DNA from 4 places in the Priestia sp. D51 genome. Region 4 is predicted to be linked to each of the others. Evidence: predicted binding sites of a transcription regulator. Region 4 holds the regulator's gene; each other region holds the start of a gene.

Region 1 (4,363 bases), on a different contig from region 4:
GTGAAGCCAACGATTTTAATTGGAACATCAGGCGTCACGGATGCTTTTACCGAAGAAATTATTAAAGAAATGGCAAAGCATGTAGAGCGCCCGGTGATTATGCCGCTTTCAAACCCAACTAAACTTGCTGAAGCTGTTCCGGAAAATATTATAAAATGGACGGAAGGAAAAGCCCTTATTGCAACGGGAAGTCCATTTGAACCCGTTGAATATAACGGGCACACTTACGAAATCGGACAGGCTAATAATGCATTTGTGTTTCCAGGTCTTGGTTTAGGTGCAATTGTGGTTCGCGCTCAAAAGTTTACTGAATCTATGTTTGCAGAAGCAGCCAATGCAGTAGCGCGTATAGCAGAAACAGATACAAAAGGAGATACGCTTCTTCCAAATATTAAAGATCTTCAAAAAGTATCAAAGGCGGTTGCTGTAGCAGTTGCCGATGCTGCTGTAAAAGATAACGTAGCAACTGTTACCGAAAAAAATGTAGCTGAACTTGTAGAAGAAGCGGTATGGCAGCCTGTTTATAAACCTGTTAAGGCAAGAAATGAATGAGGTGAATGATAAATGAGCATAGGTCAAATTTTCCTCATTCTCGCGCCTATCTTTTTTGTCATTTTGCTTGGTTATTTAGCAGGGCACTTTAAAAAATTTGATAAGCAAACGTCTAAGGGGCTCAACACATTAGTAACGAAGTTTGCGCTTCCTGCACACTTATTTGTAGGTGTAACGACAACGCCAAGAAAAACACTCATAGACGAATGGCCGTTTTTAGTAGCGCTGATTTTAGGAATCGTCGGGTTTTACCTCATTATCTTGCTTGTCGTGAAGTATGCAGGGAAGAATACGTTAACTGCCTCTTCTATGTTTGCCTTAAACTCAGCTCAGCCAACGTTTGCTTTTATGGGCATTCCAGTACTCGGAGGATTGTTTGGTGCAGGCGCAGTAGCGATTCCAATTGCCATCACAGGAATCGTGGTGAATGCGATTTTAGATCCGCTGGCAACGATTTTAGGAACCGTTGGACAACGGGGGCGAAAAGAAGGGGAAGAGAAAACAAGTTTATTTAAAGTAACGGTTCATTCCATTTTGCATGGTTTATCTGAGCCTTTGGCATGTGTACCGTTAATTGGAGTGATTTTAACCCTTTGCGGTTTTCAGTCACCTAAACTGTTACAGGATATGCTTGATCAAATCGGAAGTATTACATCGGGAGCAGCTTTGTTTGCGGTAGGAGTAACGATTGGAATTGGAAAAATTAACTTTAGTAAAGGGGCGCTTGGGATAGCCGTCTTAAAAGTAGCGGTTCAACCCATCGTTATGCTCGGAATTGCAGTATGGATAGGGTTGTCTTCAGATGAAGTGACAAAAGCTATTTTACTGGTAGCTTTTCCTGGGTCTGCTGTAGCAGCGATGATTGCTTTGCGGTTTGAAAGCTTAGAAAACGAAACGGCATCTGCTTTTGTTATTAGTGCTATTTTATCGTTGATTACGCTGCCGCTTCTTATTTCTTGGCTTATGTAAATAAAAAAACGAAAGAGGAGAATTCCTCTTTCGTTTTAAGACGGATTAATAAGCTAATGCAAATAATCCTTTGATATGAGATAAGTAACGAACGTTACTTGCTTCTTTCATAAGTGATGCTGGTAAACCTTTTAATTGCGTTTTGTTTCCGCCGATTGTACCAATTGCATCTTTGCGTCCAAGACTTCCTAGTGTACCAGAGAAGACAGGAACGAATGATTCCATTGCTCCGCCGCGAATAGCTACTGCTAAGTTCACGCCTACAACTTCACCCATTTGCCAAGCTAATTGAGCAGTAGGTGGGTAAGGGCGACCTTCTGGACCCATTACAACCGCTGAGTCACCAGCAAGGAATACATCTTTATGAGATGTAGATTGTAAGAATTCATTTACAAGTGCACGACCGCGGTTTACTTCGATACCTGAGTTAGCAACTACAGAGTTACCTTGAACTCCGCCAGTCCATACCATTGTTTTTGTTTCAATTTTGCTGCCGTCTTTAAGTTCAACAGTTGTAGCATCCATTTTTGTTACAGGTGTACCAGTAACAAATGTAACGCCACGTTTTGTTAAGCTTGATTGAGCGCGCTCTACTAATTCAGCAGGGAAGCCTGGAAGAACTGTAGGAGCTGCTTCTACACAGTATAGAGAAATTTCTTTCGGATCAACACCGTGTTTTAGACATAGGCTTGGCATTAAGTCAGCGTATTCACCAACAAGTTCGATACCTGTTAATCCGCCACCGCCAACTACGATTGTACCGTCAGCTTTATTTTTTGTTTTGCTGTATTCAGCGATACAAGCTTCTACGTGTGCACGTAAACGGTTTGCATCATTTACTGATTTAAGAACGAAGCTGTGCTCTTCTAAACCAGGGATACCGAAGTAAGCAGTTTCACTACCTAAAGCTGTAACAAGGTAGTCGTAGCTTAATTTTGTACCATCTTCAAGAGATACTTCACGTTGATCTGGTGAGATTTCTTTTACCGTTGCAATTTTTAAATCAACGTTGTAGTTTTTAAGTAATTTATCAAGTGGTAAAGCTACCGCTTGTTCAGAAACGCCGCCTACAGCTAGACGGTGTAATTCTGTAATGATTTGGTGAGTAGCAAAACGGTTCACTACTGTAATTTTTGCTTCATCCGCACTTAGGTGTTGGCGAGCTGTCATTGCAGTTAATAAACCACCGTAACCGCCGCCTAAAATTAAAATATGTTTTGACATAGTCGATCCTCCGTCCACACTTTTTAATGAAAATTATTTTTGTTTTTCGTTTGTAATGTCTAAATACGCTTGTGCAAAGCGGAATAGTTTTTGAGCTTGTGGATCTTTAAGCATGCGTAATAAACCGAATAAACCGATTGAATTAGAAGCATTTGCTTCTGCACGATCGTTTGCTTCGATTGCAGTAGCTGCAAGACCTTTTACTGTTCCTTCTACCGGCTCGATAAATTCTTTTACTCCACCAAGTAGATCTTCTTTTAATACGTCGTCAGTTAATAATGATTGCGCAACGTCGTAAGTTTTTGTAAGCACCGTTACCATTTCAGATAATTTTGGTAAATTATCTACAAGAACAGTAAGAGCTTCTTGTACTTCAGGCTTTAACAATTGATCTAACACATCCGCTTGACCTTTGTTAACTGCCGCTTCTGTTTGTACAGCAGCATTTTCCTCTGCAGCTGATTTTTGAATAGTTGATTGAGACATGAAAAGTCCTCCTTTGCTGGATACTGTTGCATATGTAGTTCCTAGTTATCTGCTAGACTTTCAAACTACATTGTGAAGTTGTGAAATCTTGCACATAATTCTATTTTAATTTTAATACGAGATAAAATCAACTCATTTCGTTGAAAAAATAAGTGAAGAACCTCGTAACCCTTTGTTTAATAAAAGTTTATAAAAAATAAAGCGAATAATTGCCTAGGTAAATAAAATTAAAATAGGGAACTAACATAATTCCTCTTCCTACGATAAAACAAATAACGTCATATTTCAACACATACGAACTTAATATTCTATAAGTAGTAAAAAGATAGGGCGCATTTACTATTTAAAGAGTTTTCAAAAAATTACATTGACTTACTATAGTGTTCTACATATAATCTAAATATAACATCTTATGTAAGGAGATATAACATGGTTATAGTGGATGAACTTTATCATAATGTGGTCATTACATTGCCTCAATTAAAATTAATTGAATTTATAATGAAGTTAAAAGAAGCTAAAGCACAAGAAATAGAGGATATAAAAGCGAAAATTAGTAAATACGAAGAGAAGAAACGTGCTGAAGAAGCTTGGTACCAATCACTATCACCGTTTCGTAAATTTTTTACCGGGCGTCCTTTAAGTCAGCATCAAGCGGTCGAGTATATGGTATACGTAAAGGAACGCTTTAAAAAAATTGATCACCTTAAAGCACAAATGCGAGAACTTCATGAAGTTCTTGAATTAATAAAAGCGGAAAATGAAGAAACAAGTGAAATTACGCTTTCGCCTGCTATTGTACAAGAAATAAAACGATTAAAAAGCAGTGGAGGCGTTGGGATATGAGTGTTAATGAACTAAGTTTAGGTATAAATACGACGTGGGTTGTGTTAACAGCGGCGATGATTTTGCTAATGGAAGGCGGCTTTGCCTTGCTAGAGGCAGGTTTTGTCCGCTATAAAAATAGCGTCAATATTATTATGAAAGTATTCGCTGATATTACAATAGGAACGCTTTGTTTCTATTTAATTGGGTTTGGATTAATGTACGGAGATGATTTAGGCGGAATCTTCGGTAAAAGCGGTTTTGCGCTCTCAGGTAATTTATCGCACCTTGACATTCCAATTGGGCT
Region 2 (4,363 bases), on a different contig from region 4:
AAAATCCTGCTAGTAAATACACGAAAATACCGATAAAAAATGTGTATAGCATCAAGCGGCTATGGTTGCTGAATAAATTTGTTTCAAAAAACGTCATGCCTGAAAAAATAAGAAGCAGCAAGGCATTAACAGGCAAAAGTTTCATGGCAACTTTTCGTGAACGATCTCTAATGTCATCCATCGTACGGATCGTCGCAAAAATAAGTCCGTGCCATAAGCAAAGCATCGTTAGCGTCACGCCGCCCGTTATGGTATATAGATTCACAATATCCGAAAAGCCGGCATTCATTTGCATGTTGCGCTCAACAGGCAATCCTTTCATTAGTGCTGAAAATAAGATGCCGAAAATGAGCGGTGGAAAAAGACTTCCAAAGAAGATAACCCAATCCCACGCATTTTTCCACGCTTGTTTTTCAACTTTTCCTCGAAATTCAAATGCTACACCGCGTCCGATAAGCGAAAGCAACAGAAGAACAAAAAGAACATATGACCCGCTTAATAGCGTTGCATACCAGTTTGGAAAAGCGGCAAACATAGCACCGATTGCTGAAATTAACCAAACTTCATTTGCATCCCAAAAAGGACCGATTGTATTAATAAAAGCTCGTCGCTCTAAGTCGTTTCTTCCTAAAAAGCGAGACACCATTCCAATCCCAAAATCAAAGCCTTCTAAAAAGATAAAACCAACAAACAGAATGGATACTAGCAAATACCAGAATTCATTAAGAGAAAACATTGTATCCCTCCTTTGTAAACGGATCAGTTGATGTTACTTTTGTATGTGCTTCGTGATCGTGATCTGGACCTTTTTTAATTTCTTTAACGAACAAGAACACCATAATCACAGCTAAAATTAAGTAAAAGAACGAAAACGAGATAATAGAAAATAGCAATTCGCCTGCTGTTACACCAGGAGACACGGCATCTTCGGTTTTCATATAGCCAAATACAACCCAAGGCTGACGGCCAATCTCTGTCATAATCCAACCTGCTGAGCTTCCAAGGAACGGAAAGGCGATGGCAATCGTCATAATACGTAAAAATAGTTTGCTTTCTTGAAGTTTTTTACGAGAAAGCAAGTACGTACCCCAAATGCCTAATGCACATAATACGCCACCTAGACCAGCCATAATGCGGAAACTCCAAAACGTTGTTCGAACGGGTGGAATATAATTTCCTTCTCCATATTTCGCCGTATACTGCTGCTGCAGCTCATTCATTCCAGGAACGGAGCCTGAAAACTTACCGTATGATAAGAAGCTTAATAAGTAAGGTATTTTGATTTCACTCGTATTTTTCTTTTCATCAGGGTGAATATTTGCTGTTACTGTCCAAGCACCTGGACTTCCGCTGTTTTCCCATAATCCTTCACTTGCGGCCATTTTCATCGGCTGTGTTTTAACTAAATATCCGGCCTGTTCATGCCCAGATAGTGCAATTCCTACACCTGAAACTAGCCCTACAAGGATAGCAACTTGAAATGATTTTTTAGCAAAAACCACATGTTTTTTCTTCAAGAGCATAACAGCGCTGACACCCGTGATAAAAAAGGCGCCTGTTGCAAACGAACCTAAAATTGTATGAGGGAATTCGACCCACAGCTGACCGTTCGTTAATAATTTAAAGAAGTCATTCATTTCCAAACGGCCATTATTTAGCTCCATTCCGACCGGATGCTGCATAAAAGAATTAGCCGTTAAAATAAAGAACGCTGAAAAGATAGTACCTAGACTAACAAGCCAAATACATAGACAGTGCAGCCATTTAGGCAAACGATCCCACCCGAAAATCCACAGCCCGAGGAACGTGGACTCCATAAAAAACGCTAGCAGTGCTTCAATAGCAAGCGGCGCACCAAATACATCTCCTACAAATCTTGAGTACTCTGACCAGTTCATGCCAAACTGAAATTCTTGTAAAATACCTGTTACGACTCCGACAGCAAAGTTAATCAGGAATAAGTGCCCCCAAAACTTTGCCATCTTTTTATACTGTTCATCTTTTTTTACTACGTACATCGTTTCCATGATCGCTACTAAAAAGACAAGGCCGATAGACAGCGGTACAAAGATAAAATGAAACAGCGTCGTTGATGCAAATTGAATACGTGATAGTATGACTGTATCCATCTTCTTTCTCCTTTCATATATAAGAACATTCATCATTTCCATAGATACTTTGCTCATTCCTGAGCATCTTTTACTTATATTGTGAAACATTGAGCATAACAATTCGAGAAATATGCTCAACATTTCACAAACATATGTAATGTCTCTCTTTCTATTTACATAGTATAGTCTATTTTTTTAGCTGTGCACGTACATTTTTTGAACGTTTTTAGACTAAAACGTGACTTTCTTGTGACAAAAAAGGGCAGGATCTCTTTATTTTTTCATAAAAAAAGCACGCTCTGATTTGAGCTTGCTTCTCTACGGTCGATATTTTGCTTTCGCATTTAATTTAGATTGACGAATGATTTGGTTAATGACTTCAGAAAATACAATACCAATGGCAATTGAACCTGAAATCATAAAGGCTTTTGCTGCAAGACTAATCGCTTCATTATAATTATTTTCTACAAAGTTACGCATGGCATCGTATGCTGTTCCCCCTGGAACGAGCGGAATAATACCTGCTACCGTGAAAATAATGATCGGCGTACGATAAATTTTTGCGTAAATTTGACTAATAATAGCAATAAAAAAGGCCGATGCTACAGTGCTTGGAATTTCATCTACACCATAGAACGTTAGCAAATAGTAAATGAGCCAGCCAATCATTCCGACAAAGCCACTTTTTAATAATGATTCACGTGGAACATTAAAAATAATCCCAAACGCTGCTGAAGCAATAAAACTTGTAATTATCTGCTCTACGATATGCATATGATGCCTCCCTTCTATAGAAGCGTAAATACAATGGCAATACCTGCACCAATAGCAAATGCCGTCAGAAACGCTTCTGCTCCTTTTGATAATCCAGACAGTAAATGTCCCGCCATTAAATCTCGCACTGCATTGGTAATCGATAACCCAGGAACGAGAGGCATAACGGATCCAATAATAATTTTATCAATTTGCGTTCCTAGTCCTGAAGCGACTAAAAGAGCTGATAAAAGTCCAATAACTAACGAAGCGGTAAACTCAGCAAAAAAGCGAATCGGAATAAGACGGTGGAAATACACCACGGTTAAAAATCCGAGACCTCCTGAAAACATCGCTGGAATAAAGTCCGTCCATAAACCTTGAAACATGATTAAAAAGCATCCGCTAGAAATGGATGCAGCTGCAAGTTGAACCCATAGTGGAAAAGCTACGTTCGTTGCTTCAATTTCTTGTAGCATTTCATACGCTTCCTCCAAGGAGATGTTTCCTTGACTGATAGTTCTTGAGACGCTATTTACCATAGTTACTTTTTTTAAATCGGTCGTTCGTTCGGAAATACGAATTAACTTCGTTTTCGTCGGTTCTTTCGTTTCAAGTGAAAACATAATCCCTGTTGGCGTCACATAGCTGTGGGATTTTTTTATACCGTAAGACGCTGCAATCCGCATCATTGTGTCTTCTACTCGATACGTTTCTGCTCCGCTTTCTAACATAATTTTACCTGCTAGTAAGCTAACGTCCATAATTTCATATTTATCTAATTTTTGTTGTGTCATCAAATCGCTCCAAACATATTAAAGCTTGGTTTTTTCCCCTACAGCATACAGTGTATAAGAAAGAGGGAAGTGGACGCAATGGTTAATGCAAAAAAGTGTGGACTTTTTGTCTCACACTTTCAGGAATAGTATATACATTCCTTATCAATTCATACGTTTTGTGGTCTCACGCTCTACTAATACAGGTGCCATTTTATACTGTACCTGATCTATTTCTTGCTGATCCTGAATTTGCTGAAGTAAGAGGTTTACTGCTTTTTCAGCCATTTTTTCCATCGGTTGACGGATGGTTGTTAGCGGAGGTTGCGCTTCACTAGCTTCTGTAATATCATCAAACCCTATAACAGACAAATCCGCTGGAACGTGAAGTCCGTTTTGCCACGCACAGTGTATCACTTTCAGAGCAATGTAATCCGTAGCACAAATAAGCGCAGTTGGGGGCTCTGGATGATGAGCTAGCTCATTTATAAACTGATATAGTTCATCTGAGTTATTCATATCTTCTTTCACAAACTTTGCGTTTGCTGACGGTACATATTGATAAAAAAGAGACAGACGGTGCTCCACTCCGCTTACAGCTTTTCCAACGAACCCGATATTATTATGGCCAAGGTCCGTTAAGTGAGCAACAGCTAATTGCATTCCCACCGCATCATCTACATGTACAATTGGCCAAAGTGCAGAAGAGCCGTCTCCTGTAAG
Region 3 (4,363 bases), on a different contig from region 4:
GTCAGAAGCCTGCTGCGTGGCGCCGCTGGCAATCTCATGGATAGCCCGGCCAATTTCTTCACTGGATGCAGTTGCTTCTTCAGATACAGCACTCAAGTCTTCAACAGACGTTTTTACTGTCTCAACAGACGTCTGAACCGTGCCAATCAATGTTTTCATTTTAGCTACCATATCGTTAAATAAATGAGTAAGTTCACCAATTTCATCTTTTGACTTCGTCTGAACCTGAACTGTTAAATCGCCAGCTGTTACTTTGGCTACTTCGTTTTTCAAGCGGCGAATTGGATTCGTAATGATTCTTGAGAAAAAGATGGTTAACACCACTGATAATAAGATGCCAATTAACGCAATCCAGACAATCACATTCAGTAAATGATGAGCGCTTGAGAGCATTTCATTATAAATAAAGGCGTTTCCTATCTTCCAATTCGTTCCTTCGAGAGTATCATATGCCATCACTCTCTCTTCACCTTGAAAGGTATACTTCATGAAATCTTTATTCCGGTCTGCTTCGTACATTTTTTTCATAAATGGCTGATTCGTTAAATTTTTTCCAGCTTCTGTTGGATGAACGAGCGCTGTGCCATTTTGATCAAATAAAAATGCATATCCACCGTGATTTACTTCTGCTTTACCTACAATGTTTTTTAATGCATCTAAGTCTAAATCAGTAGCTATAACGCCCAGCACATTTTTAGTATCTGGATCTAAAATAGCCTTTGCAATCGTCACAACCGTCTTTTTCGTTGCTGCATCTTCATATGGATCCGTGTAAATTACTTGATCAGGTAATGCCATTGCTTGTTTGTACCAAACTCTTGAAGTCGGGTCATAACCTGATCCGTACTCTTGCTTAGGAACAGAATACATTCCTTTATTTTTTGTGCCTATGTATTCAAGTGCCAGGTTCGGATATTTTTCTTTAAACTGCATAAACTCTTTTTGAACCGTATTCCATGTAAAATAAGGATTTTTCTCTTGGTTTGTTTGATTTCCTTCCTGCTTAACAAAATTAACGATTACATCATTTTCACTATACGTCAGCAAAGAACGACTATACATGTCTAAGTACGTATGAATCGTTTCTTTTAACTCTTTCACTTGACTTTGAGACTGAATCTCTACATCTTTTTCTATTTGTGTTTTGGTAAATTGATAAACAGCCCCTGAAACAACTAATAATAAAATAGCTATAAAAATACTAAAAAATACTACGAGCTTTGCACTTAACCTCTTCATTCCCTCACCCTTCTACAAAAATCTTTATATTACTAATAACGGCTTTTCATTTTCATTTTTGAAGAAGTTTTTGTGATTTATTTCAAATTTCTCCAAAAATAAAACCAGCCCATCCTTTCATAACGAAAGAACGTGCTGGTTTTATTTTTGCTTTTCGTATGCATCAGGTTCAATATGAACAAGCGTATCTTTAATCTGATGCTCATCGTTCATCATATGTTCAATTTGATCAGCAATTTCATGGCTTTTAATAACATTTAAATGGGGATCTACTTTAACAGTTACATCAATCACGACTTGATTACCAAGCTTGCGCGCTTTCACATCTTCTACTTCTTTTACACCTTCTACAAGCCCAATGCTTTCTTTGTAGTGCCCTAACTTTTCTTCATCAAATCCGTCCGTTAAGGAGTGAGCCGCTTCTTTAAAAATCTCGATGGCTGTTTTACAAATAATAATTCCCACAGCAAAAGCAGCTACCACGTCCAGCCAGGGCAGGCCGAATTGTGAGCCGAAAATTCCCACAACAGCCCCTATACTCACAAGTGCATCAGACAAATTATCTTTAGCAACCGCATATAAAGACTGGCTATCAAGTTTTTTAGCAAGCTTAATATTATACCGGTAGACACCACCCATAACAGCAGCCGCTCCAAGACCTACCCAAGCAGCCAGTAAATTAGGCGCTTCAGATTTGTCCATAAATAATGACTGACCCGCGTCGACCAATACTTCTAGTCCGATGACCATCATGATAAAAGAAGCAATAAGTGAAGAGATATGTTCCGCTCTGGAATGTCCATAGGGATGATCATTATCGCGAGGTTTTTTAGAGATTTTTAAGCCGACTAAGACGGCAATTGATGCAATAATATCTGTAACATTATTAAGACCGTCGGCTTTTAAAGCAGAGGAAGCGGTGACACCCGCAATAATAAGTTTACATGCTGATAAAAAGATATATGATAAGATACTAACCCAAGCGCCTTTTTGGGCTTGCTCATAGTAGTTCTCCATCCCTTCCACTCCTTTATTCAAAATAAGCAAACTTAGTGTAACAAATGGATTTCGTGTGGGTCTATAGAAACATTATTGGCTGTTAACATACAAATAGAGAATGTTAAACTCTTTAGCTTTCTGCAAAACAAGTTGCCTTTACTCAACACTTTAAACGTTTAAGATCTTTCTAAATGTGGCACTTCATGTAGAAGAACCCTTTTTTAAATCGCCCTGTAAAATTGTTTACTATTTTTTTAAGGGTGTGATTTTTATCACAGCCGAGGGTATTTATTCTTGTTACACTAACATTGTGAAAAACATCACAAAATAAAATTCAAAGGATGATACAAATGAAAACACAATTTACACCAAAGACACGAAAAGTTGCCGTTATCGGAACTGGTTTTGTTGGCTCAAGCTACGCTTTTTCAATGGTCAATCAAGGTATTGCCAATGAATTAGTGTTAATCGATATGAACAAAGAAAAAGCAGAAGGCGAAGCACGCGATATCAATCATGGAATGCCATTTGCCACACCGATGAAAATCTGGGCTGGAGATTATAAAGACTGCGCTGATGCTGATTTAGTAGTTATTACAGCGGGCGCTAATCAAGCTCCAGGGGAAACGCGCTTAGATCTAGTTGAAAAAAACGTTAAAATTTTTGAATGCATTGTAAAAGATATTATGAACAGCGGATTTGACGGCATCATTTTAGTGGCAACAAATCCAGTTGATATTCTCGCACACGTTACACAAAAAGTATCAGGATTACCAAACGAACGAGTAATTGGTTCAGGAACGATTCTTGACACAGCTCGCTTCCGCTACTTGTTAAGCGACTATTTCGAAGTAGATTCTCGCAACGTCCACGCTTATATTATGGGGGAACATGGAGATACGGAATTTCCTGTTTGGAGCCACGCGCAAATTGGCGGTGTGAAGCTCGAACATTTTATCAATACTGCTACTATTGAAAAAGAGCCGGATATGCAGCATCTATTCGAACAAACACGCGATGCGGCTTACCATATTATTAATCGAAAAGGAGCGACTTATTACGGAATTGCGATGGGACTTGTACGCATAACCAAGGCTATTTTAGATGATGAAAATTCTATTTTAACGGTATCTGCTTTATTAGAAGGACAATACGGTATTTCTGATGTGTATATCGGCGTGCCGGCTATCATTAATAAAAACGGCGTGCGCCAAATTATTGAATTGAATTTAACTCCTCACGAACAGCAGCAGCTCGAGCACTCTGCTAGCATTCTTAAGCAAACTCGCGACAGAGCTTTTGTGTAACATCAAAAGATTTTTGCGGGGGACTCCCCCGCTCCCTTGTTTTAAATATGTAGTAGAGGTGTATGAATATGACGTGGACTCAAGTATATAATCCGTTAAATAATATTTGGCTTTCTGCACTAATTGCACTCATCCCCATCATCTTTTTCTTTATTGCTTTAACTCTTTTGAAATTAAAAGGACACATTGCTGCTGGTATTACGGTACTTCTTTCTATGATTATTGCTATTTATTTTTATGATATGCCTGCCTCAATGGTCTTAGGAGCCACAGGCTATGGGTTTTTGTATGCACTTTGGCCCATCAGCTATATTATTATCGGCGCGGTGTTCTTATACAAGCTAACTGTCAAAAGCGGACAGTTTACTACCATTAGGCAATCTATTATTTCAATAACCGATGACCCCCGCTTGCAAATGCTGCTTGTTGCTTTTTCCTTTAATGCTTTTTTAGAAGGAGCAGCAGGATTTGGAGCTCCAATTGCCATTACAGCAGCGCTTCTAGTTGGACTTGGATTCAAACCGTTAAAAGCAGCGGCGCTATGCTTAATTGCTAATACAGCTTCAGGAGCTTTTGGCGCCATGGGGATTCCTGTCATTGTCGCAGGACAAGTATCTGGCATTGATCCAAAAGAAATTGCTCATTTTCTTGGCACGCAGCTTCCGATTATTTCTTTTCTTATCCCTTTTTTACTTGTCTTTATTATGGATGGGATAAAAGGATTAAAAGACGTATGGAAAGCAACGAGCATCACAGCCATTTCCTATGCACTGACGCAGTATTTAACTGTTACATACATCGGCCCTGAACTTCCAAAT
Region 4 (4,363 bases):
GCCCAGGAAACCGTCTGGAATTTCCCCACAATCTTATTTGCACTCGTAGCCGCATTCGATTTCAGGTTTGCGGTTCGCATCTTTATCTTGCACTACAAAATTAAAAAATTGCAGCAGCAATATAAAAATCAAGATGATTCATCCAAATAAAAAAACCACTGTTTCAGTGGTTTTTTTTACATACTAACATCTTCTCTTTCTTGCTCTGCCCTTGCCTTTAACACTTTGCGATACGAAATGCGGGAAATAATGATGCTGATTTCATACAAAATTAAGAGCGGCACTGTCACCATCATGTGCGAGAGCAATTCCGGTGGTGTAATAAGTGCGGCAATAACTAGCAGTACGAAATAGGCATATTTTCGAATTTGAGATAAAAACATAGGCGTTATAATTCCTAAACGCGTCAAAAACATAACGACGACAGGAAGCTGAAACAACAAGCCAAAAGGCAGTGTGAGCTGCATTAAAAAAGAAAAGTATTCATTAATGCCAATCACTTGGTTTACATTCAGCTCATCAGAAACGCGCGTCATAAAATCAACGACAAATGGAAACAACACAAAATAAGAAAAAGAGACACCGCCGATAAAGAGAAAAATGGAAACAGGAATATATCCAAGCGTTACCTTACGCTCTTTTTCATATAAACCAGGACTAATAAATGCCCAAAGTTGATACAGTGCAACAGGAGCTGCAAGTACACAGCCGATAATAACAGCAAATTGCATATAAATCTTAACTGGATCTGTTAACCGAAATGCATTCATCGTTAAATTCTTTGCCTCATCAGCATGCTGTAAATAGACAATAACCTTATCCGCTATAAAAAAGCCGCCAATTGTGGCAATCACAAAGAAAAATAAAACAATTAAAATGCGTTTTCGCAGCTCTCCTATATGATCATATATTGACATTTCTTGTTCGGTCATACTATGATCACCCTTTTACTCTTTGTCATCTACTTGACGCTGTTTATCTTTTTCACGATCTTCTGATGCACCGCTAGCGGCATGCTTAAACTCTCTAAGCGTTTGGCCCACTGATCTTCCTAGCTCCGGTAACCGTTTCGGTCCAAAAATAAGCAGTGCTACAATCGCAATAATAATCCAACTGCCTGCTCCAATCCCCATATTCCCACTCTCCTTATTAATTTAGACTTAAGGAAATCGTAACACAGTCCGCCTTATTCAACAGGATAATTTTTCAAAAAGTAGACGAGCGACTGTAATTCTACAGCAAGATCAATATGATGGAGTCGAATCTCATCCGGTACGTTTAAGCGTGCAGGAGTAAAGTTTAAAATTCCTTTAATTCCGCAACTCACTAAACGATCAGTAATTTGCTGAGCAACAGTGGCAGGAACGGTTAAAATCGCTACTGAGATGTCATCACTCATATAATCTTCCAATTGGTCAAGATGATAGACCGGCACGTCGCCTACTTTCGTACCTACTTTATCTTCTATCACATCAAAAGCGCACTCAATTTTGGTGTTATTATTTTTAATAAAATTATAATTTAAAAAGGCCGTTCCTAGATTCCCTACGCCAATCAGTGCTACTTTCGTTACTTCATCTTGGTCTAACGTTTTACGGAAAAATGTAAGTAAATAATTCACATTGTAGCCGTATCCCTTTTTTCCTAATGCACCAAAGTAAGAAAAGTCCCGACGAATAGTAGCAGAATCCACTTTCACTGCCTCACTTAACTCCGCTGACGACACACGCTGTTTACCAGAAGCATGCAAATTTTTCAAAAAACGATAATAAAGCGGCAATCGCTTAGCCGTTGCTTGTGGTATTTTTAATTGTTCAGTGTTCACGTTGTACCCCCTCAGTTCATGTATGTCATTACTAACATTTTCAAGTCATATTGCATTACCTTTCACAAAGCATCAACCGCTTTGAGGTAGCGCTTCCAATTCTCTCTCTTTTCTCTTGCTTTATATATACTCCGCTTCACACCTCGACGGCTTTTGTCTATTCAGCACTCCTTAAAGTCGGTATGTAGAACGAAGCAATTAGCCCTTCAAAGGATCGGTTTGTTAGTCATGACGGATTTTTTCACATCCATCATAGATAAGTTCAGAGATGCACTTATCTCTTATTTTAACATAGTATCCTGTATAAAATGTGCAGGTAAAATCATTTTATTTCATGAATCAAAACATTCGCTTCATCATTTGTCCTTGTCCCTCTACAAATTACAAACGCTTGTAGGAAGAACTTGTAGTTAAAAATATGTTAAAATACACTATGGATATACTACTAGAGGTGAAAAAATGATTATTCTACAATTGAACGGTATTACAAAATACTATGGGGCAGAACCCATTTTATCGAATATAAAGTTAGAAGTACAATCAAAAGACCGCATTGCCCTAGTGGGACGAAACGGTGCTGGTAAATCAACTTTATTAAAAATTATTGCTGAGCAGCTTTCCTATGACAGCGGAGAAATTATTAAACCTAAGGGTGTTTCCATTGATTATATGGGACAAGATACAGTTCTTGAGTCAACACTCTCCATATGGGAAGAAATGATGACTGTCTTTGCTCCATTAAAGAAGATGGAAAAAGAATTACGTACGCTTGAAACGAAGATGGGTGATCCAGACATTTTTAATGATTCAGTTCAATACGAAAAACTAACCAAAGAGTATGATCAGCTTCAAGTAACGTTTAAAGATTTAGGCGGCTATCAATATGAAGCGGATACACGATCTATTCTTCACGGTTTCCGTTTTTCAAACTTTGACTACAGCACCCCTATTTCCTCCTTAAGCGGTGGACAAAAAACGCGCCTGGCTCTTGCAAAACTGCTTTTAACAAAGCCTGATTTGCTTATTCTGGATGAGCCTACCAACCACTTAGATATTGAAACTTTAGCATGGCTGGAACAGTTTCTGCAAGGGTATGAAGGAGCTATTTTAATCGTTTCACATGATCGTTACTTCCTTGATAAAGTCGTAAATCAAGTGTATGAAGTCGTACAAAAAACAACGGTGAAGTACACGGGCAACTACTCTAAATACCTTGTACAAAAAGCAGAGCGATATGAAAAAGAGTTGCGTCAGTACGAAAAGCAGCAAGATGAAGTCGCAAAGCTGAATGATTTTATTCAGCGAAACATCGCCCGCGCATCGACTACAAAACGTGCGCAAAGCAGACGTAAACAGCTCGATCGAATGGAGTTAATAAATCGACCTAACGAAGGCGAAAAATCAGCTAGTTTTTCGTTTGAAATTGAACGTCAAAGCGGAAATGAAGTCTTAAATCTGGAAGATGTGTCTATCGGATATGATGAACACAACTATGTCGTCCAAGAGGCAAATCTTCGCATTAAAAAAGGGGAAAGCCTTGCGTTGGTTGGTCCTAATGGCGTGGGGAAATCAACTTTATTAAAAGGCATTGTGGATAAACTCAGCTTCAAGACTGGAACCATTTCCTTTGGCTCAAATGTAATGGTTGGTTATTACGACCAAGAGCAAGCCAATTTAACGTCTAATAAAACCGTTTTAAATGAACTTTGGGATGACTACCCAGCCAAACCTGAAAAAGAAATCCGTACAGCGCTTGGAAATTTTCTGTTTTCAGGTGATGATGTACTGAAAATCGTTTCCACGCTCAGCGGTGGTGAAAAAGCACGTTTGGCTCTTGCGAAGCTTATGCTTCAAAAAGCTAACTTCTTAATTTTGGATGAACCTACTAACCATCTTGATTTAGATAGCAAACAAGTACTCGAGAATGCGTTAATTGATTACCCAGGGACTCTATTATTTGTTTCACATGACCGTTATTTTATTAATCGTATTGCCAATAAAATAGCAGAGCTATCTCCTGAAGGAGTAGAAGAATTTCTTGGAGATTATGACTATTATGTAGAAAAGAAAGCAGAAATAGAGGAAATCAAAGAATTAGAAAATATAAAAGCAAACGAAGAACGTACGGTAAAAGTAGATAAACAGTCCTATAAACAAGATAAAGAACAAAAGAAATTGATGAGACAGCGAACGCGCCGCATTGAAGAAATTGAAACTGAAGTAAACAAATTAGAAGCCGCCCAAGCGGCGAATGAAGAACTTCTTTGTGACCCTGAAATTTATCAAAATCACGAAGAAGTATCAAGATTAAACGGTGAAAATGAAAAAATTTCTTCACAGTTATCCACATTAATGGAAGAGTGGGAAGAATTACAGCTGCTTCTAGAAGAGTAGCCTATATTTTTGCGTATCTATTCATCCTATTTACTTGTTCATGCGCTTAAGAGCAAGCTTTATCCACTCTGTGAATAAATAGTGGATATCTGTCTGATTTTCATAATTAAAACTTGTTGATAACAGGTCCGTGTACTGAGCGCA

Evidence for each region. The regulator Rex, encoded in region 4, represses fermentation and respiration genes when NADH is low (regulators of the CRP and FNR family bind a similar motif). The targets are predictions, from matches to a motif close to TTGTGAAATATTTCACAA.
Region 1: a site for Rex is predicted at 3,310-3,327, ahead of ACNHOZ_RS07350 (DUF1641 domain-containing protein). Genes of this name have one in related genera too.
Region 2: a site for Rex is predicted at 2,242-2,259, ahead of ACNHOZ_RS21240 (cytochrome ubiquinol oxidase subunit I). Genes of this name have one in related genera too.
Region 3: a site for Rex is predicted at 2,547-2,564, ahead of ACNHOZ_RS23225 (L-lactate dehydrogenase). Genes of this name have one in related genera too.

What each region holds. Positions count from the first base shown of each region.
Region 1 covers NZ_JBLTIR010000002.1:131,492-135,854, reverse strand. The annotation lists gene ACNHOZ_RS07365 (NAD-dependent malic enzyme) at 1-552, shown strand, start outside; gene ACNHOZ_RS07360 (AEC family transporter) at 565-1,521, shown strand; gene ACNHOZ_RS07355 (NAD(P)/FAD-dependent oxidoreductase) at 1,567-2,745, opposite strand; gene ACNHOZ_RS07350 (DUF1641 domain-containing protein) at 2,779-3,231, opposite strand; gene ACNHOZ_RS07345 (hypothetical protein) at 3,661-4,077, shown strand; gene ACNHOZ_RS07340 (ammonium transporter) at 4,074-4,363, shown strand, end outside.
Region 2 covers NZ_JBLTIR010000005.1:305,116-309,478, forward strand. The annotation lists gene cydB (cytochrome d ubiquinol oxidase subunit II) at 1-736, opposite strand, end outside; gene ACNHOZ_RS21240 (cytochrome ubiquinol oxidase subunit I) at 723-2,129, opposite strand; gene ACNHOZ_RS21245 (threonine/serine exporter family protein) at 2,430-2,885, opposite strand; gene ACNHOZ_RS21250 (threonine/serine exporter family protein) at 2,900-3,661, opposite strand; gene ACNHOZ_RS21255 (LacI family DNA-binding transcriptional regulator) at 3,806-4,363, opposite strand, start outside.
Region 3 covers NZ_JBLTIR010000007.1:45,217-49,579, reverse strand. The annotation lists gene ACNHOZ_RS23235 (methyl-accepting chemotaxis protein) at 1-1,239, opposite strand, end outside; gene ACNHOZ_RS23230 (cation diffusion facilitator family transporter) at 1,381-2,256, opposite strand; gene ACNHOZ_RS23225 (L-lactate dehydrogenase) at 2,589-3,545, shown strand; gene ACNHOZ_RS23220 (lactate permease LctP family transporter) at 3,608-4,363, shown strand, end outside.
Region 4 covers NZ_JBLTIR010000021.1:11,459-15,821, forward strand. The annotation lists gene ACNHOZ_RS28330 (YdiK family protein) at 1-150, shown strand, start outside; gene tatC (twin-arginine translocase subunit TatC) at 177-932, opposite strand; gene tatA (twin-arginine translocase TatA/TatE family subunit) at 948-1,133, opposite strand; gene ACNHOZ_RS28345 (redox-sensing transcriptional repressor Rex) at 1,187-1,825, opposite strand; gene ACNHOZ_RS28350 (ABC-F family ATP-binding cassette domain-containing protein) at 2,285-4,219, shown strand.